DNA from 4 places in the Bacillus sp. PK5-006 genome. Region 1 is predicted to be linked to each of the others. Evidence: riboswitches for the same ligand, from Rfam matches in the RefSeq annotation. Region 1 holds a riboswitch; each other region holds the start of a gene.
What was found. A riboswitch is a leader RNA that binds a small molecule or an ion and turns the genes downstream of it on or off. The one in region 1 is predicted to bind S-adenosylmethionine.
Positions count from the first base shown of each region.

Region 2: it holds a riboswitch for S-adenosylmethionine, as region 1 does, so the genes downstream of both, M1D84_RS03800 (methionine ABC transporter ATP-binding protein) here and M1D84_RS13540 (bifunctional homocysteine S-methyltransferase/methylenetetrahydrofolate reductase) in region 1, are expected to answer to the same signal.
Region 3: it holds a riboswitch for S-adenosylmethionine, as region 1 does, so the genes downstream of both, mtnW (2,3-diketo-5-methylthiopentyl-1-phosphate enolase) here and M1D84_RS13540 (bifunctional homocysteine S-methyltransferase/methylenetetrahydrofolate reductase) in region 1, are expected to answer to the same signal.
Region 4: it holds a riboswitch for S-adenosylmethionine, as region 1 does, so the genes downstream of both, M1D84_RS00865 (5-methyltetrahydropteroyltriglutamate--homocysteine S-methyltransferase) here and M1D84_RS13540 (bifunctional homocysteine S-methyltransferase/methylenetetrahydrofolate reductase) in region 1, are expected to answer to the same signal.

Region 1 covers NZ_CP096414.1:2,594,074-2,601,681, reverse strand. Annotated here, with positions in the region: gene metH (methionine synthase) at 1-1,354, opposite strand, end outside; gene M1D84_RS13540 (bifunctional homocysteine S-methyltransferase/methylenetetrahydrofolate reductase) at 1,338-3,179, opposite strand; SAM riboswitch class I at 3,258-3,376, opposite strand; gene M1D84_RS13535 (YajQ family cyclic di-GMP-binding protein) at 3,458-3,949, opposite strand; gene M1D84_RS13530 (CvfB family protein) at 4,175-5,023, shown strand; gene M1D84_RS13525 (BMP family lipoprotein) at 5,170-6,147, shown strand; gene M1D84_RS13520 (methyl-accepting chemotaxis protein) at 6,144-7,608, shown strand, end outside.
Region 2 covers NZ_CP096414.1:762,291-769,898, forward strand. Annotated here, with positions in the region: gene M1D84_RS03770 (arsenate reductase family protein) at 1-175, shown strand, start outside; gene gcvH (glycine cleavage system protein GcvH) at 242-625, shown strand; gene M1D84_RS03780 (YusG family protein) at 670-906, shown strand; gene M1D84_RS03785 (toprim domain-containing protein) at 1,038-1,382, shown strand; gene M1D84_RS03790 (thioredoxin family protein) at 1,395-1,697, shown strand; gene M1D84_RS03795 (SCP2 sterol-binding domain-containing protein) at 1,818-2,159, shown strand; SAM riboswitch class I at 2,262-2,370, shown strand; gene M1D84_RS03800 (methionine ABC transporter ATP-binding protein) at 2,525-3,550, shown strand; gene M1D84_RS03805 (methionine ABC transporter permease) at 3,543-4,211, shown strand; gene metQ (methionine ABC transporter substrate-binding lipoprotein MetQ) at 4,226-5,047, shown strand; gene M1D84_RS03815 (carboxymuconolactone decarboxylase family protein) at 5,151-5,519, shown strand; gene M1D84_RS03820 (hypothetical protein) at 5,735-5,869, shown strand; gene sufC (Fe-S cluster assembly ATPase SufC) at 6,083-6,868, shown strand; gene sufD (Fe-S cluster assembly protein SufD) at 6,887-7,608, shown strand, end outside.
Region 3 covers NZ_CP096414.1:2,382,024-2,389,631, reverse strand. Annotated here, with positions in the region: gene M1D84_RS12355 (pyridoxal phosphate-dependent aminotransferase) at 113-1,303, shown strand; SAM riboswitch class I at 1,348-1,449, shown strand; gene mtnW (2,3-diketo-5-methylthiopentyl-1-phosphate enolase) at 1,553-2,773, shown strand; gene M1D84_RS12345 (2-hydroxy-3-keto-5-methylthiopentenyl-1-phosphate phosphatase) at 2,773-3,468, shown strand; gene M1D84_RS12340 (methylthioribulose 1-phosphate dehydratase) at 3,432-4,070, shown strand; gene M1D84_RS12335 (1,2-dihydroxy-3-keto-5-methylthiopentene dioxygenase) at 4,087-4,617, shown strand; gene M1D84_RS12330 (aspartyl-phosphate phosphatase Spo0E family protein) at 4,918-5,160, shown strand; gene M1D84_RS12325 (ATP-binding protein) at 5,207-6,712, opposite strand; gene M1D84_RS12320 (MarR family winged helix-turn-helix transcriptional regulator) at 6,917-7,372, shown strand; gene motB (flagellar motor protein MotB) at 7,565-7,608, opposite strand, start outside.
Region 4 covers NZ_CP096414.1:181,735-189,342, forward strand. Annotated here, with positions in the region: gene M1D84_RS00865 (5-methyltetrahydropteroyltriglutamate--homocysteine S-methyltransferase) at 578-1,699, opposite strand; SAM riboswitch class I at 1,788-1,900, opposite strand; gene M1D84_RS00870 (gluconate:H+ symporter) at 1,983-3,302, opposite strand; gene M1D84_RS00875 (four-carbon acid sugar kinase family protein) at 3,353-4,774, opposite strand; gene garR (2-hydroxy-3-oxopropionate reductase) at 4,782-5,675, opposite strand; gene M1D84_RS00885 (MurR/RpiR family transcriptional regulator) at 5,874-6,731, opposite strand; gene M1D84_RS00890 (DUF3298 and DUF4163 domain-containing protein) at 6,893-7,570, shown strand.

The sequences.
Region 1 (7,608 bases):
CATATAGCTTCACAAGAGGAAGAATCTCTTCAAAGCGTTCCTCGCCATCCTCAAGGTTGATGGAATTGATGATGGCTTTCCCTTGAGAATAGGTGAGTGCCTTTTCAATCACGTGTTTATCCGTTGAATCAATGACAAAAGGAGCTTTCACCTTTTTCATGGCTTCTTGTAAAAAGCCTTCCATGTCTGCTGCCTCATCACGGTCTGGGTCGGCGAGACACACATCAACGACGTGAGCGCCATTTTTCACTTGAGCACGAGCAATTTCTGCTGCTTCTTCAAACTTTTGTTCCGCAATGAGCCGTTTGAATTTGCGAGAACCAATGACATTGGTCCGTTCGCCTACAAAAAGAGGACGCATCGAATCCTCATAAATAAGGGGCTCAATTCCTGATACGGTATGCTGCGGTGATTCGCAATTGATACGACGCGGCTGAAGCGTGCGTACTTCATCTGACAATGCTTGAATATGCGCAGGTGTAGTCCCGCAGCAGCCGCCGACGATATTTAACCAGCCTTCCTTTGCAAAGGCGGCGATTTTCTTAGCAAGAGAGGCAGGGGATTCATGATATTGGCCTTCTTCATCTGGGAGACCAGCATTCGGATAGCAGCTCACCGCTGACTTTGCGATGGAGGAGAGCGTGCGGATATGGTCTGTCATAAATTCTGGACCAGTCGCACAGTTAAGGCCCACACTGATGGGTTTCATATGCTCAAGAGAGATATAAAAGGCTTCAATATCCTGACCAGCAAGGGTGGTGCCCATCGGTTCAATTGTTCCTGATACCATGAGTGGTAATTGAATGCCCGTCTGCTGAAAGGCTTCCTGAATCCCTTTGAATCCAGCTTTTACATTCAGCATATCTTGGCTTGTTTCTAAAAGAAGGGCATCACATTTTCCGTCAATCAGAGCGCGGGCCTGCTCTTCATAGTTTCTGACGAGCTCACTGAAGGTTGTGCCGCCTGTCACAGATAATGTTTTCGTTGTCGGGCCCATTGCGCCTACAACAAAACGAGGCTGCTCCGGTGTAGAGAAACGATCTGCTTCAGCCTTAGCAAGCTGCGCAGCTCGAACATTGAGTTCATAGGCAAGATGGCCAAGCCCATATTCATCAAGGACGAGCTCTGTCGCGCCGAACGTATTTGTTTCAATGAGGTCAGCATTTGCTTCGAGGTACTCCCTATGGATCTTAGAGATGATGTGAGGGGCTGTCACATTCAAATACTCGTTACAGCCCTCATACTCTTCTCCGCCAAAGTCCTCTGCTGTCAGGTTGGCGTTTTGAATCATTGTGCCCATTGCCCCATCAAGGACGAGGATGCGTTTTTTGAGCTGTTCAGTGATAGTTGACATGGACGTTAGACTCCTTTTCTTTCTGATGGATGTAGGTGGTCAGTTCTGCTGTTAAATCTGATCGAAGGAAAGGAGTAATTAAATAAATGCCATTAAACAATTCGCAGGCTGTATCTAATAAAGAGCGGGCAATCGCTAAGCCTTCTGCTCGCTGCTTTTCTTTATCCTCGCCAGCTTTGGCCATAATGTCACGAATAGAATCAGATAATTTGATGCCTGGAATTTCGTGATGAATAAACTCGGCGTTTCGGCTGCTTGTTAACGGCATAATGCCGATGTAAATCGGTTTATCCAAGTGGCGGCTTTCCTCATGAATTTTCACAAGCTGTTCCTCAGAATAAACAGGCTGTGAAATAAAATAATCAGCCCCGTATTCGATTTTTTTCTCAAGACGTTTGACTGCTTTATCAATATGACGCACATTTGGGTTAAACGCGCCAGCCACTGAAAAATTGGTCTTTTTGCCAAGGGGTTTTCCTGAGAAAGAAAGGCCTTCATTAAATTGTTTGATGAGACGAATCAAATCAAAGGAGGTTAAATCATAGACAGATGTTGCACCTGGGAAGTCTCCAATTTTAGATGGATCGCCTGTGATCGCTAAAATATCGGTTAATCCAAGGGTGTCGAGCCCCATTAAATGAGATTGAAGGCCAATCAAATTACGGTCGCGGCATGTGATATGAACAAGAGAACGCATATCGAGCTGCTGCTTTAATAATGCGCCGCAAGCGACATTGCTAATGCGCGGAGTCGCAAGAGAATTATCGGCTAACGTCAATGCATCAATGCCAGCATCCTTTAATTCATTTGCAGCAACGAGAAATTTTTCGAAGTTCAGCTTCTTCGGCGGATCAAGCTCTACGATAATCGATCGTTTTTTCACAGCCAGCTCATCAAGACCTGGCTCAGTGCGCTGATCTTGGATGGAAATGATTTCTTCTTTTAACACCTTCACTTCTTTTTCAGTGATCGGTGCTAAATCTTTGACCGCTTCAGCCATTGCGCTAATATGCTGAGGTGTTGTTCCGCAGCAGCCTCCGATAATACGTGCGCCCTGATTTCTAAATTCAAGTGCACTTTTTCGGAAATAATCGTTATCGGTATCATAGACGAGTCTGCCTGCTTCAAGAGAGGGGAGACTGCTGTTAGGATAGACAGATAAGTGCGAATTTTCCAAAAGTGGAACGCCTTCTAGTGCCTGAATCATGTGATAAGGGCCCAGCCGGCAGTTGATGCCGACAACATCTGCACCAAGAGATGATAACTCAGATAAACCATCCTTCAGCGGGGTACCATCCTGCAAAACGCCTTGTTCATGCATAGAGACGTTCATGACAATCGGAAGAGTCGTTTCTTTGCGGGCAATTTGGAGAACAGCCTTTGCTTCTTCTATGTCATAATACGTTTCAAGCAACAATCCGTCAGGTTCTTCATTTAATAGGATGTACAGCTGCTCTCTAAAGCTTCGTTTGATTTCTTCTATAGAGTAGGCATTTTTGTTAAACGTCCGAATGCCGCCAATTGTTCCGAGTACATAAGCAGAGCCTGCGGCTGCTTTTGCAATTTGTACCGCTTTTGTATTGATGCGTTTCGTTTCTTCCTCTAAGCCGTAGCGGGATAGTTTAATATAATTCGCACCATATGTGTTCGTTTGGATGATGTCAGCGCCTGCCTGCACATATGCTTCGTGCACGCGTTTCACTTCATCCTCTTTCGATAAATTTAATTCTTCAAAGCAGCGGTCAATGCCGTAAGAGTATAAAAGTGTTCCCATCGCTCCGTCAGCTATCAGTACGCGGTTTTGTAAGTCTTGTAATAGGCCCATTGTATTCCTCCTTATTTCTATGTAACAAAAAAAGCCTTCTGATAAGAAGAAGACTTTTTGGCTGTATCGTAATTCTTCTCCTTATCTTCCAAGCAGTTGCTTGCTGGATTTAGCACCTTGGTCATAGAAAATAGATTTCTACTACACCGGTTGCTGAGGCTTCACAGGGCCAGTCCCTCTGCCTCTCTTGATAAGAAAGCAATATGAACATGTCAATGAATTGAACTTCCATCAACTGTAACGAAAAATGCAGAAATAATCAATGGAAAATTTGAAATTTATCGAAAATTTATAAATTGGACATCAATCGGCAAATCAGCCTTGCGCATAAGAGAAATCACCTCTTGTAAATCATCTTTATTTTTCCCTGTCACACGCACTTGGTCATCCTGAAATTGTGATTTCACTTTGATGCCAGACTGCTTGATAAGCGCGTTAATCTTTTTGGCGTTGTCTTGATCAATCCCGCTGATGAGCTTCGCACGCTGGCGCACTGTACCGCCTAGGGCATGCTCAGTTTTTCCATAATCGATATTTTTAGTTGGAACATTTCGTTTGATCAGTTTTGTCACAAGCACATCTTTTAGCTGCTCAAGTTTGAAGTCATCATCAGAGATGAGAACGAGCTCTTCTTTTTCGAGAGAAATATCACTTTTACTTCCTTTAAAATCATAACGGTTTTTAATTTCTTTCAGTGCTGCTTGAACAGCGTTTTGCACTTCAGGCAGTTCAACCTTCGATACAATGTCAAATGAGCTTTCTTTTGCCATCACACATGACCTCCAAGTTTAGATATTGCGTCTATTTTATCATGCAAATAGCAGAAGAAGAAAACTTTATCAAAGAGTACAGCCGCCAGCCGTATAAATCGTGTCCAATTTGTCCACTTTAGCTAACAGAACTAGAGATGTTCATGCGGGGAGAAGTATAGTAGAATAGAGTGAATCAAAAGATGAACGAACGCTCTTTTATGGGCAGATAGGAAGGAAGAGAACATGAGACCAGGTGAGCAACTGACCTTGCAAATAGAGAATGAAATGGAATACGGCTACTTTTTGACAGACGGTGAAGATTCGGTCCTCTTACACCGCAGTGAAATGACAGAAGATATTGGTGACCGAGATGAAGTAGAGGTCTACTTATATGTAGATCATGAAGAAAGACTCGCTGCCACGATGAAAATACCTACAATTAACGCACATACATACGGCTGGGTAGAAGTCGTGGACGTGGTAGAAGACATGGGCGCATTTGTCGATGTTGGGCTGTCAAAGGATGCACTTGTTGCAACAGAACATCTCCCGCCTTTTGAGGAAGCATGGCCGAAAAAAGGAGACAAACTCTACTGTATGCTGAAAGTCACGAGCTACGGCAGAATGTTCGCAAAACCAGCCACAGAAGACGTGATCAGTGAATTGTTCACTGAGGCACCAGAAACCTTAATGAACAAAGAAATCACTGGAACCATTTATCGTTTAATTGCAACAGGTTCCTTTATGCTGACAGATACAGGCGTGCGAGGGTTTATTCACCGCACGGAACGAAAGGAAGAGCCAAGATTAGGATCGACCGTTACAGGACGCGTCATTGCAGTGAAAGAGGATGGAACCGTAAACGTTTCTCTGCTTCCTAGAAAACAGGATGCATTATCTGTCGATGCAGAAGAAATTTTAACCTATATGAGAACAAGAAACGGTGCCATGCCTTATGGAGACAAAAGTGATCCAGAGGATATCCGCGAAAGATTTCAAATGAGTAAGGCAGCCTTTAAACGAGCACTAGGTCATCTCATGAAAAATGATCTAGTTTACCAAAAAGAAGGCTGGACATACGAGAAAAAGTGAGCATTTGCTCACTTTTTTATTTTTGTCTTAAATAATGGATTTTTTCTATGAAAAAAGTCATGAAAAACCTTCACTATATCATTGAAACAACGCCCCTCAAATCCGATAAAAAAGGAGTAAGGATGATAAAAGGAGTGTGTTTTTGGATGAAAGTGAAAATATCATTACTTCTGATGGCAGCCATGCTTATGGTGCTCGCCGCATGCGGTAATCAACAGGAAGGGGCGCCAAAATCAACTGCGAAGCATATTGGCGTTATGCTCACAGATGACGGTCTTGGTGATCAATCATTTAACGATTCATCATTTAAAGGATTAGAAAAAGCACGTGATGAGCTTGGCATTGAATTTGATTATAGAGAAATTGCAGAAACTGATACATATGAAAAAGGGCTGACAGAGCTCGTAAAAGAAGGCAATGACCTCATCATCGGTGTAGGCTTCAGTATGCAAGAAGACCTAGAAAAAGTCGCGAAGAAATATCCGAAGAAGCAGTTCCTGCTTATTGATGCCGTATCTGAGCTGAAAAATGTGACCTCTGTGACGTTTAAAGAAGAGCAAGGCAGCTATTTAGCGGGAGCACTTGCTGCAATGACAACGAAAAGCGATGTCATTGGATTTGTTGGCGGTGTTGACGCAGATGTCATCCATCGTTTTGAAAAAGGATTTCAAAAAGGCGCCAAATCAATCAATCCGAAAATTAAGATCTTATCCACCTATGCCGGTACGTTTAGTGATGCAGGCAAGGGGAGTAAAATAGCCAAAGACATGATCAAAAAGAAAGCAGACGTTCTATATGCCGCAGCCGGCTACTCAGGTGTCGGTGTATTAAAAGAAGCGCAGTCACAGGGTAAATATGCTATTGGTGTAGACAGCGATCAGTACTATACTGCTGAAAAAGCGGTCATTTCGTCTATGGTGAAAAAAGTCGATGAAGTGGTCTATCAATTCAGCGAACAGCTCGTTAAGAACAATCAAATGAAAAGCGGGCATGTTGTCTATGACTTAAGCAATGATGGAATCGATATGGCAAAAATTCGGATCCTGAAAAATGCTGAGACACTGACCAAAAAATTAAATGGTCTGAAGCAGACGCTTCTAAAAGAAGAGGGGGACGCATCATGAGCTTACGCGTCAAAATTTTACTCAACTCACTTATCTCACTTCTTTTAGCAGTAGGCGTTATCGCCTTTATCATTGTCAGCATGACAAAAATCCAATCATCAAATGAGACAGATGTCCAAACCTTATTAAATGTACAAAAAACGAAGGCAGGCTTTGAAAGTGTCGAGCAAGCCATGACCAATTATTCGATGACACTCTCAGATGAACAGCTAGAGATCGTTCAAAACGATATTTCTACAGCAAAAAAACAGCTGCAAACGTTAAACAAACATGCAGGAAATATGAACAAAGAGGCATTAACAAGGTTAAATTCAAAATATGACACGTGGACCAAGGAAGCAAACAATGCCATTGGTGAAAAAAACGCATCGGATGCAAGACGTGTGGCAGCAAGAATTGATGGCGTTTTAAACGATGTGCATACGATGAATAAAAGGGCAGAAGAAGCGTATAAACAAAATCTAGAGGCTGCAGCAGACAATGTCCAATGGATTATCACAAGTGCACTCGTCTCAGCCCTCACACTGATTGTCATTGCCGTCTTTTTGAATATTGGATTAACGCGATCCATCGTGACACCCATTAAATCACTATCCTACAGAGCAAAGCAGATCGCAGAAGGCAATCTTGCTGTGGAGCGGATGGATATTCAGCGCAAGGATGAAATCGGCGGCTTGAATGAATCCTTTAATCAAATGACAGATCAGCTGATTAGTCTGATTAAAGAAATCAGCAATGTCTCAAGCCGAGTAGAGACATTCTCGATCCATCTAGATGATGAAAATAAAAAGATGATGGAGTCTGCAAATCAAGTATCTGTCTCAACAGACGAAATGGCCAATGGGTCACAAGCGATTTCAGAAGATCTCCAGCACGGCGTCAGCTTGATTGAGAAAATGGACCAGCATGGACATAAAAATTCCGAACGCTCACAAACGGTCATCCGCAGTACAGAGGATGCCATCGAAGCCGTAGAAAGCGGAAAGCACACGTTAACAGAAACAAAAAAAGCGATTGAAAAAAATACACATGCGACGAGACAAATCGAAGAGTCAGCAGGAGAATTCACGCAATACGCCAGCGGAATCTCGGCCATGGCCAAAACGGTTTCTGACATTGCGGACCAAACAAACCTGCTTTCCTTAAACGCAGCCATTGAAGCGGCAAGAGCAGGCGAAGCTGGAAAAGGCTTTGCCGTTGTAGCAGATGAAATTCGTAAGCTTGCCGATGAATCGTCTAATGCAACAAGACAAATCTTTGACATGGTCAGTCATATTGAAAGAGGCATTCAATCCATTAGTCAAACTGTTCAAGAAGGGGTCAAGCTTTCACTTCAGCAGCAGGATGCGATGGACAAAACCTCACACTCCTTTGAAGATATAGAAACAAAAGCACAGCATATTAAACAAGAAATGGCGGTCTTAAATGATCAAATTATGCAATCAACAGAACTTGGCGGAC
Region 2 (7,608 bases), 1.8 Mb from region 1:
CGGACAAAAATACCGGGAGCTGCAGCTAAAAGATCAACTTCCTGCAATGTCAGAGGACGAGCAGCTAGAATTACTCGCGTCTAACGGAATGCTGATTAAGCGCCCGATTACAACAGACGGAAAACGAGTCACGGTAGGATTTAATGAAGATACATTTAAAAGCGTCTGGAAATGATGTAACTTTCATTCAGATTGTGGTATCTTCAATATAGATTGTAAGAAAAGACTGGAGGGGTATTGAATGAGCACACCAAAAGATTTACGTTATTCAGAAGAACATGAATGGGTCAAAGTAGAAGGAGATAAGGTGCGTATCGGTATTACGCATTTTGCTCAATCTGAGCTGGGCGATATCGTGTTCGTTGAGCTTCCTGAAGTAGGAGACAAAATCACAGCGGACGAGCCTTTCGGAAGTGTAGAATCAGTGAAAACCGTTTCTGAACTTTATGCACCGATCAATGGCACAATCGTTGAAGTGAACGATGAGCTGGATGACAGCCCGGAATTCGTCAACGACTCTCCATACGAAAAAGCATGGATGATCGTTGTAGAACCAGCTGATGCTTCTGAAATTGAGAACTTAATGACGGCTGAGCAATATGAAGAAATGACAAAAGAAGACTAATTCATGAGAAATTGGACACTCTACCTTTATGGGGGGTGTCCAATTTGTCTTTTCAAAAAGAACACGTGGATATAACAGAGCATGTCACTGGACGATTCAAAGAAAGCGGCATGGTGCTTTATCATCAAAATGAAGAGATTGGCACGATGATTAGTGAAAACCAATATGAGCTGAAATCGGGATATTCCTATGATCAAAATCGTTTTTATCGTTTAACGGACACATTAACCGATGGGACAGAAAAATATGTTGACTGTGACGATGAAAATGGCTGGTGCTAATCACAGATGAGACTGCAGTGAACAGAAGCTGCAGTCTTTTTGATGACGAGGCGCTCAATCTTTACAACCTGAATGAAAGATTGTAATCTAAGGAAGAAGTGAATCAACGTCAAAAGGGCCGGGTGATCGTGATGAATGTCGAGATAGAAAAGGTCATCATTGTAGAAGGTAAAACAGACAAACAAAAGCTAAAAGAAGTCATAAGTGAACCTGTTACCATCATTTGCACCAATGGCACGATCAGTACATCGAAGCTGGATCAGCTTGTGGACGATTTAGTGGGGAAAGACGTTTACATATTAGCTGACAGTGACGATGCAGGCGACAAACTGCGGAAGCAATTTCGAAAAGAATTCCCTGAAGCACTTCATCTTTTTGTCGACAGAACGTACCGCGAAGTGGCCGCTTCACCGTCAGCCCACATTGCATCTATCCTATTAGCTGCAAACATTGATGTTCATTCGAAATATTTATGAGGGTGGACGTATATGAAAGAAATTGAAGAACACGAATTCAAGGAGATAGAGGACGATTTATTTCTTTTATACTTATATACACCGTTTTGCGGAACATGCCAGCTGGCTAAGAAAATGCTGGCAGTCGTAGACGCCATGCAGCCGGATGTACCATTTTACGAAAACAATTTAAACTATTCACCAGGCTTTGCGAAAGCATTTGAAATCGAGAGTGTTCCTTGCTTTCTCCTGTTTAAAAAAGGTGAATTGGTGCAAAAAGGCTATGCCTTTCATTCAGTTCCATATCTTCATGAAATGATCGAAACCGCTAAATAAAGCGGTTTTTTGTCATATTTCAAGAAATTCATTTGAAAATTTGTCGAGTTATTTATAAAGGACAAGAAGATGTTTGTAGAGAAATGTTATGTATAACCAAATGACAGGGAGGTTATACATGTGGAAAATGTGAAAGCCCATGGTAACACAGGGCAGCGTTTATTATTAAAGCCGCTGCTCTCATCATCATCCTTGAAGATTACATTTGAGGCGGAAACTGACTCTTGTACATTGATTGTGGATGAACGTGGTGAAGTGAAGAAACTACCTGCAATTGAGTTATCGGATCTCATCTTTTATGGTGAGAGGAAAGAAATTCTTCAATTATTAGATGGAGATATGTCCTTACAGCAGTTAATCAGCAGAGGACAAGTCAAAGTGAAAGGGTCATTCCGTGCGCTCCTTAGACTAGAGGCAGTGCTTTGGCTGACGAACGGTTTTTTTCGAAAAATGATAACGTAGTTGTTTACTTGGAAATTAGCGATTTACAGCGTTGACATATCTCGGGTAGCATGATATTCTACGTTAGTAAAAACATGAACATCACATAAAACAACATATTTTCTCTTATTAAGAGAGGTGGAGGGACGTGCCCTATGAAACCCGGCAACCGTCAGCATAGCTGAAATTGGTGCCAATTCACTCAAAGCCGCAGCGCTTTGAAAGATGAGAGAAAGGCGTAATTGACATAAAAGGCCTTTCTGCTTGCGTTGCAGTTAGGTCTTTTTTACTGACCTGGCGCCAGGCTAGAGTCATGACAGAAAGAAGAATAAATAACGTATGTGATGGAAACCTATAGATTCAGCAAGAAAGCAGGTGATCAGACTGTGATCCATTTACAAAATGTATCAAAAACGTATCATTCAAAAAGCGGAAATGTTGATGCCGTGAAAGACGTCAACTTGGATATTGATAAAGGTGAAATATTCGGAATTATCGGGTATAGCGGTGCAGGGAAAAGCTCGCTTATTCGCCTATTAAACGGTCTGGAGCTGCCAACAGAAGGAATTGTTGAAGTGGCCGGCAACCGGATCAATGAAGTATCGAATGCGAAACTTCGGAAAGCAAGACAAGAAATCAGCATGATCTTCCAGCACTTTAACTTGCTTTGGTCAAGAACGGTGAGACAAAACATTATGTTCCCGCTTGAGATCGCAGGTGTACCGACATCGAAACGAAGAGAGCGTGCGAATGAACTGATTAAATTGGTCGGTTTAGAAGGAAAAGAAAATGCATACCCGTCTCAGCTAAGCGGCGGGCAAAAACAGCGTGTCGGCATTGCGAGAGCATTAGCGAATGATCCAAAGGTTCTTCTATGTGACGAAGCGACATCTGCGCTAGATCCGCAAACGACTGATTCGATCCTTGAGCTTTTGGCGGATATCAATAAACGGTTAGGGCTCACGATTGTGCTCATTACACACGAAATGCACGTCATTCGCAAAATTTGTCATCGCGTCGCAGTCATGGAAAATGGACGCATTGTCGAAGAAGGCGAAGTATTACGCGTCTTCAGACAACCGAAGGAAGAAATGACGAAACGATTTGTGAAACAGCTTGCAGAACCAGAGGAAGCGAAAGAAACAATCGAGCACGTCTTAGAACGAGTAAAAGAAGGTCAGGTCGTACGGTTGTCCTTTATCGGAGATTCTGCCGAGCAGCCGCTGATCACTGAAATCATTCGATCCTTTAATGTCGATGTGAATATCCTTCAAGGGAAGATTTCTCAAACGCAGGAAGGCGCGTTTGGAACACTCTTTATCCACATTAATGGAGAAGAGACTGAGGTAGAAAAAGCCATCGCCTATATCCAAAGCAAACAGGTTGAAATCGAGGTGATGACACATGTTTGAGAAATGGTTTCCGAACGTTGATTTAGACGTCATCTGGAGTGCAACAGGTGAAACGGTGTATATGACACTGATTTCATTGGCATTTGCCTTTGCAATCGGGATTATCCTAGGACTCCTGCTCTTCCTTACAGGAAAAGGCGGTCTTTGGGAAAATAAACCGATCAATGCTGTCATCGGCGCTGTCGTCAACATTTTCAGATCGATTCCTTTTATCATTTTAATTATTCTATTACTAGGGTTCACGAAATTCTTAATGCATACGATTCTTGGCCCAAATGCAGCACTCCCTGCCCTTGTCATAGGATCAGCTCCATTCTATGCACGTCTTGTCGAAATTGCACTGCGTGAGGTAGACAAAGGGGTCATTGAAGCAGCACGATCAATGGGAGCAAAAACGTCAACAATCATTTTCAAAGTATTGCTGCCAGAATCATTGCCAGCCCTTATTTCAGGTATTACCGTAACAGCGATTGCTCTAATTGGCTCTACTGCGATTGCAGGTGCAATTGGAGCAGGCGGACTTGGTGACCTCGCCTATGTGGAAGGATACCAATCTGGTAATACAGATGTCACACTTGTAGCTACTGTGTTTATTCTGATCATCGTCTTTATTATTCAAATAATCGGTGATTTGATTACAAATAAAATTGATAAACGTTAAGGGAGGATTTATTGATGAAGAAATTGATTTTAAGTGCACTATTTCTAGCATTTGCAGGTATTTTAGCTGCGTGCGGTTCATCTAATAACGCAAGTGAAAGCAAAACCATTACGGTTGCCGCTTCAAAAACGCCGCATGCCGAAATTCTTGAAGAAGCAAAACCACTTCTAAAAGAAAAAGGCTACGATTTAAAAGTGAAAGTGCTTAGCGATTATAAAATGTACAACAAAGCGTTAGCTGAAAAAGAAGTGGATGCGAACTTTTTCCAACATATCCCTTACTTAAACGAAGAAAATAAATCAAACAAAGATTATAACCTAGTGAGTGCTGGTGCGGTTCACCTTGAGCCTTTCGGTATCTACTCTAAGAAATACAAATCCGTAAAAGATATTCCAAACGGCGGCACAATCATCATGACAAACAACGTAGCTGAGCAAGGCCGTATGCTTGCCCTGCTGCAAAATGCTGGTGTCATCAAGCTTGATCCAAAGGTTGATACAATTAACGCAACAGTAAAGAACATTAAAGAAAACCCAAAGAATCTAAAATTCAAAAAAATCGCGCCTGAATTAACTGCGAAAGCTTATGAAAACAGTGAAGGCGATGCTGTATTTATCAACGTCAACTATGCGATCCAAAATAAATTGAATCCGAAAAAAGATTCAATCGAACTTGAGCAAACAAAGAACAACCCATATGCAAACATCGTTGCGGTTCGCAAAGGTGACGAAAAATCAGATAAGATCAAGGCATTAATGGAAGTTCTTCACTCTGATAAAATCAAAGAATTCATCGACAAAAAATATGACGGTGCAGTATTGCCTGTATCTGAGTAACAACATTTCAACCTCGCTTCTACCAAAGCGAGGTTTTTTGTGTATTTTTTCAAATCTCGCTCATAATAAAAACGTACAAAAGACCTGAAGGGATGGAATCAAGATGAATGAACAGCATATGAGCGGATCCATGCAGCAATCACTGACTGATTATAAAACCGCAATGGGTGAATTCCAGAAGAAAATGCCGGTGTTTGGAAAGAAATTCAATGAATTTACGGAGCAGTGCTTCCAAAGCGATTCATTAACGCAAAAGGAAAAACAAATGATTGCCCTCGGTATCAGTATTCATGCGCAGGATGAATACTGCATGATTTATCATACAAAAGGAGCGCTCGATCAAGGGGCGACAGAAGAGAATTTGCTGGAGGTTGTCAGCGTGGCGGCAGCTTTTGGCGGCGGAGCAGCACTAAGCCAAGGAATCACTGTCGTTCAGCAATGTATTGATGAATTTGGAGGACAGACGCATTAAGGGAAGCAAAACACGGTATTTTTCCATCTCAGGGAGTTGAGCGCTTCTCATCCGTTTGTGTGAGAAAATATGCCAGCATAAGGTGTCATATCCCTTTTGAGTGAAGCCGCATACGTTTGCTACAATAAAGCTACACTCAAGGAAGGGAATGGTTTATTATTTCTTCGGACCATAGTACACTAGGATTGGATTATACCGCCGAGATGGAAAAGGCCATGCATCAAGCTCATGGCATGAGCTATGCAGAGTACGAAAGAGACCATGACTTAAGGATGAAAGTGGAATATAAACGAGAGCAGTCCTATCGAGATGAGAAAAGACAGCTCGCAAAAATGAATATACGAGGCTAATAATAGCTGAGGGGCGGGGAGAACAGTTTCCCGCCCTTTCTTTATGAAAACAGTCTTTTCGACATAAATCCTTTTATCTACCTGCTTTTTTTGTTAGAATTTTGAGAGCATCCTCTCACGCTTATCGTGAATGTGTTGTATTCAGTTTTAATTTGTTATAAAATTAGAATGAGAATAAATTGAGAATAATGATTATTTTGGAGGTATCGATATATGACTGCTTCGACATTAACAATTAAGGACTTGCACGTTGAGATTGAAGGGAAAGAAATCTTAAAGGGTGTAAACCTCGAGATAAAAGGTGGAGAATTCCACGCAGTAATGGGACCAAACGGAACAGGTAAATCTACTTTATCTGCTGCCATTATGGGTCACCCTAAATATGAAGTAACAAAAGGCAGCATCTTGCTTGATGGCGAAGATGTCCTTGAAATGGAAGTAGATGAGCGCGCTCAAGCTGGTCTTTTCCTTGCGATGCAATACCCATCTGAAATCAGCGGTGTTACAAATGCTGACTTCCTTCGTTCTGCAATTAACGCACGCAGAGAAGAAGGCGATGAAATCTCTCTTATGAAATTCATCCGCAAAATGGACGAAAACATGGAGTTCCTTGAAATGGACCCAGATATGGCACAGCGCTACTTAAACGAAGGTTTCTCAGGCGGGGAGAAAAAACGCAACGAAATTCTTCAATTAATGATGATTGAACCAAAGATCGCCATCCTTGACGAAATCGATTCTGGTCTTGATATCGATGCCTTGAAAGTTGTTTCTAAAGGAATTAACAAAATGCGCGGCGAAAGCTTCGGCTGCTTAATGATCACTCACTATCAGCGTCTACTGAACTACATCACACCAGATCACGTTCATGTCATGATGCAAGGCCGTATCGTGAAATCTGGCGGACCAGAACTCGCGCAGCGTCTAGAAGCAGAAGGCTATGATTGGATTAAAAAAGAGTTAGGAATTGAAGACGAAACTGTTGGTCAAGAAGCGTAAGCGTTAGGAGGATTATTGATGACATTAGAAACGAAATTATCAGTAGATCAAGATTATGTCAAAAGCTTCTCCGAGAAGCATCAGGAACCGGCATGGATGAGCTCCCTTCGCTTACAGGCTCTTGAAAAAGCAGAAGACCTCCCAATGCCAAAGCCTGACAAAACGAATATTTCAAAATGGAATTTAACGAATTTCAAACAGCATACAGTCGAAAGTGCGCCATTTGGATCATTAGAAGAGCTTCCAGAAGAAGTGAAATCTCTTATTGATTTAGAGGACACAGATAAGACAGTCTACATTCAGCGTGATCAAACGCCGGCCTATTTGTCTCTTTCAGCTGAAGCGAAAGACAAAGGTGTGATCTTTACTGATCTTCATACAGCGATCCGTGAGCATGGAGATTTAGTGAAACAATACTTCATGACAGATGCAGTGAAAGTGGATGAGCATAAACTTACAGCTTTACATGCTGCTTTAGTGAATGGCGGAGCTTTCCTCTATGTACCGAAAAACGTAGAGCTTGAAGCACCAATTCAAGCTGTTTATCTTCATGAAAATGACGAAACGACTTTGTTCAACCATGTCATCGTCGTAGCAGACGATCATAGTGCTGTGACATATGTAGAAAACTACATCAGTACAGCAAAACCGGAAGAAGCGATCTTCAATATCGTTTCTGAAGTGTTCACAGGCGCTAACGCCCGCGTCACATACGGTGCTGTAGATAACCTTGCAGAAGG
Region 3 (7,608 bases), 210 kb from region 1:
TTATCAGAGCGTTGCTTTACATGTCAATCTTTTTTCAAAATTGCTTTACAATTCATAAAACAATCCATTACAGTGATTGTATTGTCACGTAACTTGAATAGAAGGTGAAGAAATGGAATTCCAGCAATCAGATGTGTTGAAACAATTACCGAAACAATTTTTTGCGTCCCTTGTCCAAAAGGTGCAGAAAAAAGTGCAGGAAGGGGCAGATATCATTAATTTGGGGCAGGGAAATCCTGATCAGCCAACTCCTCCGCACATTGTAAAAGCCATGCAGAAAGCGGTAGCAAAACCTGAAAATCATCAATACTCCTCATTCCGTGGAACAGCGAAATTAAAAAAGGCTGCTGCCGCTTTTTATGAAAGAGAATATGGCGTCACACTTGATCCAAAGACGGAAATTGCGATTTTATTTGGCGGGAAAGCAGGGCTTGTTGAGCTGCCGCAATGCCTGCTGAATCCGGGTGATACGCTTCTTGTCCCTGATCCTGGCTATCCTGATTATTGGTCAGGCGCTGTGCTTGCTGGAGCGCATATGGTAACCATGCCACTTCTTGAAAAAAATGATTTTTTACCTGACTACGATTTGCTGCCTGAAGATGATAAGAAAAAGGCAAAATTAATGTATTTAAATTACCCCAACAATCCGACGGGGGCTACGGCAAGCCGTTCATTTTTTGAAGAAACCGTTACGTTTGCGAAAGATCACAAGCTATGTGTTGTCCATGATTTTGCATATGGCGGCATTGGATTTGATGGAGAAAAGCCGCTCAGCTTTCTGCAAATAGAGGGAGCGAAAGAGACGGGAATAGAAATTTACACATTGTCTAAAACGTACAATATGGCAGGGTGGAGAGTAGGATTTGCAGCTGGAAATTCATCTGTTATTGAAGCCATTGAGCTTTATCAGGATCATCTGTTTGTCTCCCTGTTTAAAGCCACTCAAGATGCAGCAGCGGAAGCCCTATTAAGCGATCAAACGTGCGTACAGGTGCAAAATGATCGATATGAGAAAAGGCGGAATGTGTGGATTGCTGCCTGCAAAGAAATTGGCTGGGAAGTCAGTGCACCAAAGGGATCATTTTTTGCTTGGTTAAAGGTGCCGGAAGGATATACATCTGAAGCCTTTTCTGACTTATTATTAGAGAAGGCACATGTTGTTGTTGCGCCAGGTAATGGCTTTGGTACTCACGGTGAAGGGTACGTGAGAGCAGGGCTTCTAACAAGTGAGGAGCGGTTACAAGAAGCTGCTCAGCGCATCGCTGCCTTGAATCTGTTTGAAAAAAAGCCATTGACAACATAAAAAAATGGTGCGATAATTCAGGCAATATTTAAGAAAATTGAATATTCTTATCAAGAGTAGGCAGAGGGACTAGCCCAATGAAGCCCGGCAACCGACTTCCATGAAGCACGGTGCTAATTCTTGCAGCAAGCGCTGAGAGATAAGATTCGGACGAATGACACGAAACAACCTCTTTAAGGCGCTCAAGAAGCACTTGAAGAGGTTTTTTTTATTGAACATATGCATGACGCAATCGAAAGGGGATTCCTAGTGAGTGAATTACTGGCAACATACGTATTAACACATCGAGAGGATGAACAAATAAATCGAAAAGCGGAGCAGATCGCGCTTGGTTTAACAGTTGGATCATGGACGGATTTGCCGCAGCTCAAAAAGGAGCAGCTTCAAAAGCATAAAGGCCGAGTTGAAAAAGTATTAGAAAAGGCTGCTCCAGCCGAAAATGGTCTTTATCAATCAGAGGTGACGATTGCTTATCCTGAGGCAAACTTTTCAGCTGATTTACCAGCTGTTTTCACGACGATTTTTGGAAAGCTTTCACTAGACGGAAAAGTGAAGCTAGTCGATATCCAATTTTCTGAAGAATTTAAAAAAAGCCTGCCAGGACCTGTATTTGGAATTGATGGCATTCGAAAAAAGGTAAATGTGTTTGATCGTCCATTATTGATGAGTATTTTTAAAGGCGTTATCGGCCGTGATATGCAGGATTTAAAAGAGCAGCTCCGTTTACAGGCATTAGGCGGGGTTGACTTCATCAAAGACGATGAAATTTTATTTGAAAGTCCATTAGCTCCTTTTGAAGAGCGAATCAAAGAAGGAAAAGCGATTTTAAAAGAAACCTATGAAGAGACAGGACACCGCACGCTGTATGCTGTCAATTTAACGGGCAGAACCTTTGACCTGAAGGATCGGGCGAGAAAGGCCGCTGAACTTGGGGCAGATGCGCTCTTATTCAATGTCTTTGCTTACGGCCTGGATGTTATGCAAAGCCTAGCTGAGGACCCAGACATTCCACTGCCGATTATGGCGCATCCCGCTGTGAGTGGTGCTTTGACATCCTCTCCTGAATATGGATTCTCGCATTCTCTTCTTTTAGGCAAATTAAATCGATATGCTGGCGCTGATTTGAGCCTTTTCCCCTCACCTTATGGGTCGGTTGCACTTCCGAAAAAAGATGCCCTTGGAATATATGAAGCTTGCGTGAAAGAGGATACGGTTCAAAAAACATTCCCTGTCCCGTCAGCAGGCATTCATCCAGGAATGGTTCCAGTATTGATCAAAGATTTTGGAATTGATCATGTGATAAATGCAGGTGGAGGCATTCACGGACATCCGCGGGGAGCCATCGGCGGAGGGCAGGCATTTCGTTCGATCATTGATGCCGTGATATATGAAGAGTCCATCCAAGATAAGGCGGCTTCCTGCCAAGACTTAAAAGCGGCACTTGATCTTTGGGGAAGGGTAGCAGAATAATGAAAAAACCAATTGTATGTTGTGATTTTGATGGAACAATTACAAAAAATGATAATATCATCCGCATCATGAAACAGTTTGCACCAAGTGAATGGACGAAGCTGAAGGATGGTGTCCTGTCAAAGGAAATCACCATTCAAGAAGGCGTCGGGCAAATGTTTCAATTGCTGACAAGTGATCAGAAGGATGCCATTCAATCATTTATTTTAGAGGATACAGAGATTCGAGAAGGATTTAAGCAATTTGTGTATGAGGTAAAAAAAGCAGATATTCCTTTCTATGTACTTAGCGGGGGGATGGACTTTTTTGTCTACCCTATCCTCGAAGGAATTGTCGATCGAGACGATATTTATTGCAACCATGCATCATTTGGGGAAGACCATATTCAGATTGAATGGCCGCATGCCTGCGATACGCAATGTCAAAATGGCTGTGGATGCTGCAAGCCCTCAATCATTCGAAAGCTGACTCGTGAGGATGACTTCATCATCATGATCGGAGATTCAGTGACTGATGTGGAGGCGGCGAAGCATGCGGATCTTACGTTTGCACGAGACTACTTGCTCAATGAATGTCAAGAGCTCGGGCTCGTACATAAGGAGTATGAAACATTTATTGATCTACACGCGCAATTTGTTCAAATAAAGGAAGTGAAGGAATGGCAGACGCAAAGAGCAAACGCTGGCAGGAGCTAGCAGACGTTAAACGGGAACTGGCCCAAAGAGATTGGTTTTTCGGAACAAGCGGTAATTTATCGATCAAGGTGTCGGATGATCCAATCACGTTTTTGGTGACGGCAAGCGGCAAAGATAAACGAAAAGAAACAAACGAAGATTTTGTGCTAGTAAATGCAGCAGGCCAGCCCCATCATCCGAACGAGCCGCTTAGACCATCAGCTGAAACACTGCTTCACACGTACGTGTATGAACGGACGAAAGCAGGCTGCTGCCTCCATGTCCATACAATCGATAATAATGTGATGTCAGAGCTGTATGGGGATAAGGGAGAGATTCGTTTTAAAGGCAACGAAATCATCAAAGCGCTTGGTTATTGGGAAGAGGATGCAGAAGTGTCGATTCCGATTATTGAAAATCCAGCTCATATTCCGCAGCTTGCAGAGCAATTTGCCAAACATCTGACACTAGAGGCGTCATCTGGTGCTGTACTCATTCGCAATCATGGCATCACGGTCTGGGGAAAAACAGCCTTTGAAGCAAAACGAGTATTAGAAGCATATGAATTTTTATTTAGCTATCACTTAAAATTAGCGCTTTATCAACAGCAGCTTGTAAGATAAAAAGGAGGAAAAGCACATGGCGACGATTTTGATTCATAACGAAGAGAACACATTACTTGAGAACGAACAAGAGGTAGCATCATATTTAGAAAACCAAGGGGTCATTTATGAGCACTGGGATATTGAAAAGCTGCCAAACCGTTTATCAGAAAAGTATGATTTAACCGATGAGGAAAAGGAAGAGATTTTGACTGTTTTCCAAAAGGAAATCCAAAGTATTTCTGAAAAAAGAGGGTACAAAGCGCAGGATGTCATTTCATTGTCTGATGCCACTCCAAATCTTGATGAGCTGCTCCAAAACTTTAAACGTGAGCATCACCATACAGATGATGAAGTACGCTTTATTGTGAGCGGGCACGGAATCTTTGCTATTCAAGGCAAGGATGGCGTCTTTTTTGATGTGAGATTGAATCCAGGTGATTTAATTTCTGTGCCGCCAAACATTCGTCATTACTTTACACTTCAAGAGGACCGCAAAGTGGTCGCAGTTCGCATATTTGTCACAACTGAGGGCTGGGTGCCGATTTACGAGGAAGAAACGGTTTAATGATAGAGCTGATCATTCCGCATGAGGCGGAAGATCAGCTTTTTTTTAGGAAATTAGACATAAAATGAGAAAGAAAATAGTTGATTTTGATCTTCTGTATAGGATAAAATTCTGTTTAATCAATGTGTCAGTCCTGTCCAAATTTGAAGTTTACCCCCAAATTTGATTGGGTAAAAGGTCTTTAGGCTGTAAAAAATTAAATAAAATAAGCATATTTAATTTAATTTACAAATAAAGTATAATTTTGGTGTCGGATCATTTTGAGCATAGACAGTCGAATTCATTGCGGGAGCTGAGATCATGAATATTTATGTAAGGAAAGAACAATTGCTGATGTCCATTGATGAGAAGAGAAAACAAATGGTAGAAGCTGCTCAAGTGGAAGGGTACACTGGTGAGAAGACAATTAAATATAGTCAAGAACTGGACAACCTGATGAATGAGTATCAGCATCTTCTTTTTCATGAGAAACAATCTGCCCCCTCCTTTCATGATCTTGTGTCTCAAATGAGTCTTTTATCTGTGAACCGCCCCTCTTATTGACATGAAAAACCGGTCTTGCATAAGCAAAACCGGCTGACATCTTCAGTTATGCTGAGTGAGCAGAAGGAAGCATGATCATAACAGTCGTTCCTTTATTCACTTCGCTATGAATATCAATTGTTCCGCCATACATCGAAATGATTCGTTTACACACGACAAGCCCAAGACCTGTGCCTTTTTCCTTCGACGTAATAAAGGGGAGGAAGATGTGCTTTAACATCTCTTCTGGTATGCCTTCACCTGTATCCTCTACTTTAATGATGACATGTTCTTTTTCAGCTTCGATCACAATCTTCAAGTGACCGCCGTTTGGCATCGCTTCTAAAGAGTTCTTTGCTACATTTAAAACGACTTGTTTAATATGATCCTTTGTGCAATACACGCCCACATCTTGAATCGTATTGATTTGCAAATCCACTTCCACATTATAAAGGTTTGCCTCAGAGAAAACGATCGGCATGATCTCACTTACAATTTCTTTTACAGAGTTATTCTGCCATTTTTCTGCCGTTGGTTTTCCTAATACAAGAAATTCACTGACGATTTGGTTGATCCGTTTAATTTCTTCCTCGATGACAGAAAAATAGAGCTGATCTTCTTCTGAATGATACTTCTTTTGCAATAGCTGGATAAATCCGCTAATCCCTGTTAATGGGTTGCGAATTTCGTGTGCTGTACTTGCTGCGAGTGTTCCGATCAATTCAAGCTTTTGCGCTTCATTTTCATGACGCTCCTGCTGAGTTTGCCGCCTTAACACGATATATTGGACGAGTGTGAATAAAATATTTAATAAAATAAACGCACTGGATAAAGGGATGAGCATCACAGACAGCACTTCACTAGTTGAAGCACGCTGCGGAAAGACCTCCAGCTTCCAGCTGTTTTCATCTAAATATGTAGACACGGTGCTGCCGCCCTCGGGTACTGGCTGTGGACCGCTTGTAAATACAACATGTCCATTTTGATTCAGCATCTTAAAATGAAGATCAGGGTTCAATACATTCATAATATTTCTTAAATAATCAATTTGAATGGCGGCAATCAGTACATTGGTGACCTCTTCGTTTTCATCGAGAACAGGCACACAAATGGAGAGAATCCGCTGTTTTGTAATTCGGCTCACATAGTTGTCTGTGATCACGGTCTGCTTGGTCACTTGAATGCGTTTAAAGTAATCTCTGAATGATAGGTTGATTTTTTCCTTTAACGGGGTGGTGCTTGCTGTTACATTTCCTTTTTTGTCTAGGAGATACAGACCTGAAAAACGAGGTTCTTGTTTATAGATTTTCTCTAGGATGTTTTGTACTTTTTTCGTCTCAAGCGGCTGGTCAAATCCCATGGCAAGGGAAGTTAATCTCGCTTCTGTCTCACTTATTAAATAATTCATTTGGTTTTTGTGAATATTTAACATAAGTGTAGCGGTTTGTTTGTTCTTTAAATCGATTTTTTCAGTTTCTTTTTCGTAGATAAAATAACTAATGATTAGGGTTGGAAGCATGACCAAAATAAGGTAAAGCCTGATCTTCTTCCAAAACCCTTTCAGTATACTCATCATTCATCGCTCCAACGTATTACCTAATAGACTTATTATAGCATTGAACCTATCTTTATTACGATGACTTGTGTGATTTTTAAAAAATTAGGTGATTCGTTCTGGTCTCATTTTCATGCTAAAGATGGATCAAAATGTTGACATTTTACTTATTGTTTATTAATGTCACATTAGTAGGTTGCATTTCATAAAGGATGATAAAAAATGGAAAATCATAATGTTGAAAAATCATTGAAACTATTTATTGTATTATCACGTGCCTATCGCTCAATTAATCATCACATGAACAAACATATTGTGAAGCACGGGCTGAATCCAACTGAATTTGCTGTGCTAGAATTGCTATATCATAAAGGTGATCAGCCGCTTCAGCAAATCGGTGATAAGATTTTACTTGCAAGCGGCAGCATCACGTATGTGGTCGATAAATTGGAGAAGAAAGAACTTCTCAGTCGCAAGGCTTGTGCAGAAGACCGCAGAGTGACATTTGCGCATATTACCAAGCAGGGACGAGCTTTGCTTGATGACATCTTCCCAGATCATGCGAAAGAAATTCATGAGATGATCAGTGTCCTGAGCGAAGAAGAGAAAGATGTCTGCATTGATATGCTCAAACATGTAGGGCTGCGTGCAAAGCATTTATATGATCATCAAGACTAAATAAAAAGGAAGCCGCTGGCTTCCTTTTCAGCGTGCAGGCAATCCCTCGCATTCGGCGTTAGTCCTGCGTTCCGGTACTCGTTCCTAGACTGCAAAGGTATTCTATCACGCTGAAAAGAAGACAAAGGGCTAAAATAGAGATCATTTTAGCCCTTTGTCAACAATCTGTAAAGAAGCCCCTGGCTTCTTTTTTTATTTCGCTTTTTTCTCAATCGGTAAAATGAGTACTTCTACAC
Region 4 (7,608 bases), 1.3 Mb from region 1:
AAATTTCAAGTTAATACCCTAACGGAAGTCATAATATCACATTTTTCTTATTTTTTTAATTTAGATCAATAAATTTTTGACAAGTTTTTATATCGATACTCTCTATCTAATAAAGTGAATATCATTGAGGAGGCAGGGATCTTAACGAATTTTTAGTACCACCTGTAGGGGGCAATGAGTTGGTATGAAAAAGAGTTGCCTTAGCATTTGATTTCACCGATATATTTAAACCAAAGCTTCGAGACCCCATAAACTATAGTCACACTTTTAGGTTTGCTTGAGGGAACGATGGAAAAAGCAGTATTGTAATTTCTAATAATTGGGGTGGATTTTCAGTAGGAGATATTCTGGCTAGGAAGATGACTTGAATGTATCAATCCACTTAACTTGTTAGACAACTTATGAGTATAAAAATGGTTTTTAAGAAGATAACGTATGTTCAATATCTTCTTAAACTCAACTATAGAAGTAATACGATTAAACTTAATATCAAGTTGATTGAGATGACAAAAAATAAAGAACCGCTTAAAAAAGCGGTTCTTTATTATGAAGGTCAGCTTTTTCTGTAAGTTTTCGCCTATTTCCACACTTGATCAGCAATCTCAATCACATGACGCAGCTTTTCCCATTGTTGCTCTTCTGTTAACAGGTTGCCTTCCTCTGTTGAGGCGAATCCGCATTGTGGACTCAAACAGATTTGGTTAATGTCCACATATTGAGCCGCTTCCTCAATGCGTTTTTTAATCTGTTCAACTGGCTCAAGCTCTCCATATTTTGAAGTGACAAGGCCTAGTACGATTTGAAGGTTTGGGTTCTTCACATATCGAAGGGGCTCAAATCCGCCAGAACGATCGTCGTCAAACTCTAAAAAGAGACCATCAAGATCTAAGCCGGCAAAAATTGTTTCTGCCGCTGCTTCGTAACCACCTTCAGCTGCCCATGTCGATTTAAAGTTACCTCGGCAAATGTGCATCGTGATCACCAAATCCTCTGGGCGGTCGGCAACAGCTTCATTGATTGTCTTTGCAAACGATTCACGAAGTTCATCTTCTTCTCGGCCAAAGGCTTTGATTTGTTCGTGGCCTTTTTCGGAAAAGAACACTGCCCATGCCGTATCATCCAGCTGCAAGTAGCGGCAGCCTGCATCATAAAAAGCACGGATGGCTTTCTTATACGCTTGTGCCACATCATGGTGGAATTCCTCTAAGCTGTCATACACTCCTTCTTCAAGCTTTCCACGGAAAAAGAGCATATTCGGACTTGGAATCGTCATTTTAGCCGTATGATCACCAGCGATGCTGTGAAGGAAACGATAATCCTCCAGCATTGGATGATCTGTAAAATCGATCTTGCCTGTTACCTTGATCCCTCTAGCTTTTGTCGTTGTGTTATGGAATTGAATGCCTTGATCTGCTTCAAATCCTTCAACTCCATCGAGTCCTTCAAGAAAGTCAAAATGCCACCATGCACGTCGGAACTCACCATCTGTGACAACCTCTAACCCAATTTCTTTTTGCTTCTCTACAATACGTGTAATTTCTTCGTTTTCAATTTGTCGGAGCTGCTCTGCTGTCAGCGTACCGTCTGCTTTTTGCTTGCGTGCTTCCTTGATGCGCTCTGAACGAAGTAAACTTCCTACTTGATCTGCGCGGAATGGCGGTTTCGTTGTTTTCTTTCCAATGGTTTGTACTTGTGTCATGCTGAATCCCTTCTTTCTTCAGGTTAAAAAATCAAATAAAAAAGCTCTTCCTTAGATAAGGAAGAGCATCATATACTGTGAGAACTCTGCCTTATCTTCAAACAAGCATTTGCTTGCTTAAGGAATTAGCACCATTCTGTTCCTAGGAACAGCGGTTGCCGGGTTTCACAGGGCCAGTCCCTCCACCACTCTTAATAAGGTTACCTTTTGATTCAATTTTCTTAATAAACACAATTATTCAACGTTTTCAGGGAAAAGTCAATGGTTTTTACAATTTAATTTCCTACATGAACAAATCAGCGACAAGAACACCAGCAAGTCCGACAAGTGAAAGCACGGTGACCATCAATGTCCACGTTTTAAAGGTTTGAGCCATTGATAGGTTAAAGTATTCTTTATAAATCCAGAAACCCGCATCATTCACATGAGAGAATGTAATACTTCCCGCACCTGTTGCGATCACCATTAATTCAGGGCTGACACCCGTCAGGCCAATCAGTGGTGCAGAAATGCCAGCCGCCGTGAGACCGGCGACAGTGGCTGATCCTAAAGAGACACGAAGGACAGCAGCAATGAGCCAAGTCAGAAGCAGGGGAGAAAGTGTGCTTCCTTGCATGATCCCTGCAATGTATTGATCGACGCCGCTATCAATGAGCACTTGTTTAAAGGCACCGCCGCCTGCAATAATTAATAGAATCATAGCAATAGAGCCGATAGAATCCGTGATGGACTTCATCACATCCTGCATGCTCTTTCCTCTTCCAAGCCCAAACGTGTAGATGGCAAGCAGCACTGAGATTAATAGTGCAATCGCCGGTTCGCCTAAAAACTCAGCAGTTGGCAGCAATGGGGAGGATGGGAAGAAAATTTCTAGAAATGCTCTGAATGTCATAAGTAATACAGGCAAAACAGCAGTGAAAATGCTAATGCCGAAGCTAGGCATTTCTTCTTCTGTGAATTCCTTTGGATTAAATAAGTTCTTTGGGATATGTGCGTGCAACTGATCTTTTTTAAATAGTTTCGTAAACAGAAGTCCGCCTACTAAAACAGCAGGAATCGCTAAAATAATCCCAACCAATAAGGTTTGTCCCAAGTTTGCCTGAAAGACATTCGCAATGGCAGTCGGTCCTGGATGAGGAGGGAGGAAGCCATGTGTGGTGATAAGTGCAGCGACGAGCGGCATACCCACATACAGCACAGGAAGTCTTGCAGCTTGAGCGATTGTAAAGACTAATGGAATTAAGATAATGAATCCGGTTTCATAAAATAGAGCAATTCCAATCACAAACCCAGTCAGCATCGTCGCCCATTGGATTTTTCCGATGCCAAATCGGTCAATAAGTGTCATCGCGATCCGTTGAGCTCCGCCAGAATCAGCCATCAATTTCCCAAGCATCGCTCCAAAACCGAGAACGAGTGCCAGGTGTCCGAGCGTACTGCCAAGTCCTTTTTCGACAGAAGCAATCGCTTCTAGTGGTGTCATCCCTTCTAACACAGCAACAATTAAAGAAACAATAATCAAAGAAATAAAAGCGTTTAACTTAAAGACAACCATGAGTAAAAGCAATAACAAAACGCCAAGTCCAATAAACACTAACGACATGATCTTTCCTCCTTTGTGGTGCATAAGGGGGCGCAAACACCCCCTATGCCTTATCCTTCAAGTATGTCTACAGCTTCTTTTAACGTATCCTTTGACCCAACATTTCCCGGGAAAATCACATAAGACATGAAAGGGAATTTACTTTCTTCTCCTGTTTGCCAAACGGGGATACCTGGTTTGATTTGACCTGCCACGGTCGCACGTTTCACGCTAAGTCCTCTTGTCCCAATATCGCTGGAGGTAATTCCACCTTTGGCAATAAGATACTTAGGACGAATGGTGAGACGCTGGACAATACTTGTCACAGCATCACTAATCTCTACAGAGAGCTTTAGTTCTTCCTCTTGGCGATCATCCCCAAGATCAAGCCGTTCTCTTCTTGTATAAACAGCCACAGATTGACCACCTGCCAACAGTGTTTCAGTTTGCTGAATAACGCGGTTAATTTCTTCGCGAAAGGCATCAGGCTCTAACACAAGGTGGGTATTAAATTCAATAAAAGCCATCTCTTGATTTTGCTCAAGCGCTTTTAATTGTTCTGTTGTTTTTTTCACATGAGAACCGATCATAATGAGACCACCATGCGGGCTTTCTTCTTGTATCAAGGCATCTCTTGTTAATAAGGCTTGATCCCCTATACCGCCAAGTACTTTTGTGAGCGCCGCCGCACTTCTGAACATCAGCTGCTGTCCTGCTTGAATGGCTTCAATGAGAGCGGTGACAAAGACTTTGACATCGTCATAGTCCACCGCGTTTACAACCACCTTTTTGAAATCCTTGACACTCATGAGCTGATGTTTGATTTGATCAATGCGTAAAGCCCTCAGATCAGCTAACGAAATGTAGGTAGTGTTCTCTTTTGTGAACATTCCTTCTGACTTTTCTTCAATCCATTCTCCAAGATGAGATGATTGAAAGCCGAATGTACGGTCTCTTGCAAATTCTGTGTCACCAGCAGGAATTAATTCATGTCCTTCCTGTACGTAATGAATATTGTCGATCGTAAAGCGTCCACCTTCTTGGAAAAAAGGAAGAAGGATTTCACCATCGAACTGGCGGGAGCTTTGCTGTTCAATGGTCGTTTTGAGTACTTCAGTTTCAAGCGGAAAGTGTCCACGAAGAGTAGAATCCCCTCTGCTGACAATGACGAAGTCCTGATTAAGCCGTTTAGCCACCTTTACAATGGTTGCTGCGATTGTTTTGTGCGCAGCGGCAGTTTCTTTCTCTGTCATACTGCGAGAATTGGTCAAAATAAAGAACATGCGGCTGTCTTCAAGAAAACCAGCCTCAATGCTTTCTTCTGACCAATCGGTGAAAACAGAGACGCCATGTACGGTTTGAATCCCTGTTGGATCATCGTCTAATACAATGACTTTATGCTGAAAGCTGCTCAGTGCTTGTTCGTATGCTGATTGAATGACCTTTGAATCTGCTTTCGGAATGGCATTCAGTATGTCAGTGCTTTGTTTCATGACCATCTCATCCTTTCTTTACTTCGACATGAGCCATTTTTTCGTAATATTGAACGATGCCGCCATGATCAAGCCCGGATTTTCCGTCCGCTTTGAGGGCGTGGAAGATTTCGAGCAGCTGACTAGAAAGCGGAAGAGGAACACCTATATCATGAGCAGTTTCCATGACATTGGTTAAATCCTTCAAGTTGATGTCGATGCGTCCGCCAGGTTCAAAATTTCGTTCTAAGATGAGAGGGACCTTTGCATCGAGCACGGCACTTCCTGCCAGTCCGCCGCGGATGGCTTCATACATCTTATCAATGGCAATGCCTGATTTAGCAGCTAGAACGAGCGCCTCGGACATGGCCGCAATATTTAAGTTGACGATGATTTGATTGGCAAGCTTCGCTGTCGTCCCGCTGCCATTTGCCCCAACTAATACGACCTCAGTGCCCATTGCAAGCAGGACATCCTTCACTTGCTCAAAGATGGATTCTTCGCCGCCAGCCATGATGGCAAGTGTTCCGTCTATTGCCTTCGGTTCTCCGCCGCTGACAGGTGCATCGATAAATTCCACCTGATGCTGTTTGGCAAGAGCAGCTAAAGCCCTGGAGGTGACAGGAGAAATTGAGCTCATATCTACGATGACAGTGCCAGGTGCAGCTGTCGTTAAAATGCCTTGATCACCTGAAACGACTGCCTCTACATGCTCTCCTTTAGGAAGCATTGTGATGATGATATCGCTTTCAGAAGCTGCCTCAGCTGCTGAAACAGCACCTTTTGCTCCGGCTTTTTGTAACGATCGAATCGCTTCCTCATTTAGGTCAAAAACTGTCAAAGTATGACCAGCTTTTAATAGATTGAGTGCCATAGGTTTTCCCATAATACCTAGTCCAATGAATCCAATCTTCTTTGTCACGTTGTCCGCCTCCTATATAGAAAACCCTTACAAAAAGCGCTTTCTTTTCATTATGTTAGTATATATACTATCTTTTAAATTTAATAGTAGGAAATAAACTATTGTTCATTTAATGTACATGACGTGATAGGAACGTGTCAACGGAAAATATGAAAAAAGTCACAAAAAAAGACCGGAATCAGCTCCGGTCTTTTGTGTTTATGTTTTATTTTTAGCTACGGCTAATCGAGATCGTTTCACGTTTTCAATGGCATTTGATCCTAGCTCTAAAACAGCGGTGACGTATAGTACATCAATGATCACAAGCTGGTTGATACGGGAGATCATGGAGTCTGATCGATAGGTTGTCTCTCTTGAAGAACTAAGCAGATGAAAGTCAGACCGCTTTGCGAGCTCAGATTTCGGATAGCTGGTGATAGAAGCAACCTTTGCCCCTTTTTCTTTTGCAAACTGTACGGCGTCAAGAATTTCTCTGCTCTCTCCTGAATGGGAGATTGCGACGATAAAATCGTGTTCCGTGGCGTGTGTTGCAATCATATTCATCATGTGCGGATCACTGCATAGGCTTACTTCAAAACCAAGCTGCAGGAACTTATGATAAGCATCCCCAGCAATAAAGCTGGACGCGCCTGCTCCAAAAAAGACGGTTTTATGTGCCTGTTTCATGTGTTCAATGAATTGTGTGACGGCATGATCTTCTAAAATATGCTTCATATCTTGTATAGAGTTTGTTGTTAACTCTATGACCTTATGTTTAATGTCAGCTACACTATCGGTTGCCTCGATCTCACCGTATATGGATTGAGGTGTATTGGTCGCGATATCCTGTGCGACATGGACACGAAACACTTGATACGATTCATAGCCAATTTTTCTTAGAAACCGAAAGATCGTCGTTTCACTTGTGCTGCATTCAGCAGCGAGTGCACTTATAGAATGAAGCACAACTTTCTGAGGGTTTTGTAAAATGTAATTGGCAATCTTTTTCTGGGTTGGGGACAAACTATGAAACGTTGTCCGAATGTGACTAAAAATATTCTCTTCTATGATAAACACCACACTTCATCTAGCATTCTACATTAAGCATACAGGAACTTATGAAAACGGTAAACAAACCCGATGTGGAAAAATGAAGAATAATATGGAAAAAATACTTCTTTTGGTTCTTTTGTCATGGTATACTCATTTGGTAATAGACAAAAATGGGGGTTTTTACTATGACAATGAAAAAAGGCCTAACGATCAGCCTGCTCATTTTCTCACTGATTGTTTCCTTGTTTGCGCCAGTTGGATCTGCTGATGCCAAACAAGCAAAAAAAGCAAAAGTAAGTACACACTATTATAAGAAGAAAAAAACATTCAAATATGCACAGGTGAAAAATCTAAGCAAGACGCATATGAAAACCATCAATCGTGATTTAAAAGAAGATATCGCCTTTTCTTATTCTACTTACTTGTACTTAAAGGACGAAGCGAAAAAAGAAGGCTACGGGAAGGTCACGTATGAGAGAACGTATAAAACGAAATTTAACAATGGTAAGAAACTGAGTATCTTAAACTATGATTACATGTATAACGGTGGAGCGCACGGAGACACGATGGTTTCCAGCATGAACTATGTGTTAACAAAGAAAAAAACAAAGCAGCTGTTCTTGACAGACGTTGTGAAAACAAAGAAAAAGCGTACGAAAGTAAGAGATTATATTTATAACTACACAAAGAAACATAAAAGCAAATTCTACGCGAACCTGAAAAAAAGCGACATTGAAATCAACTACAATACGCAGTATTACTTCACGAAAAAGGGAATTGCTGTTGTCTTCCAGCCATATGAAATTTCACCTTATTATGTTGGAATTCCTATGATTCAAGTGCCTGCGAAGGTATATAAATAAAAAGAAAAACGACCAGATTCAGTGGTCGTTTTTTGCTG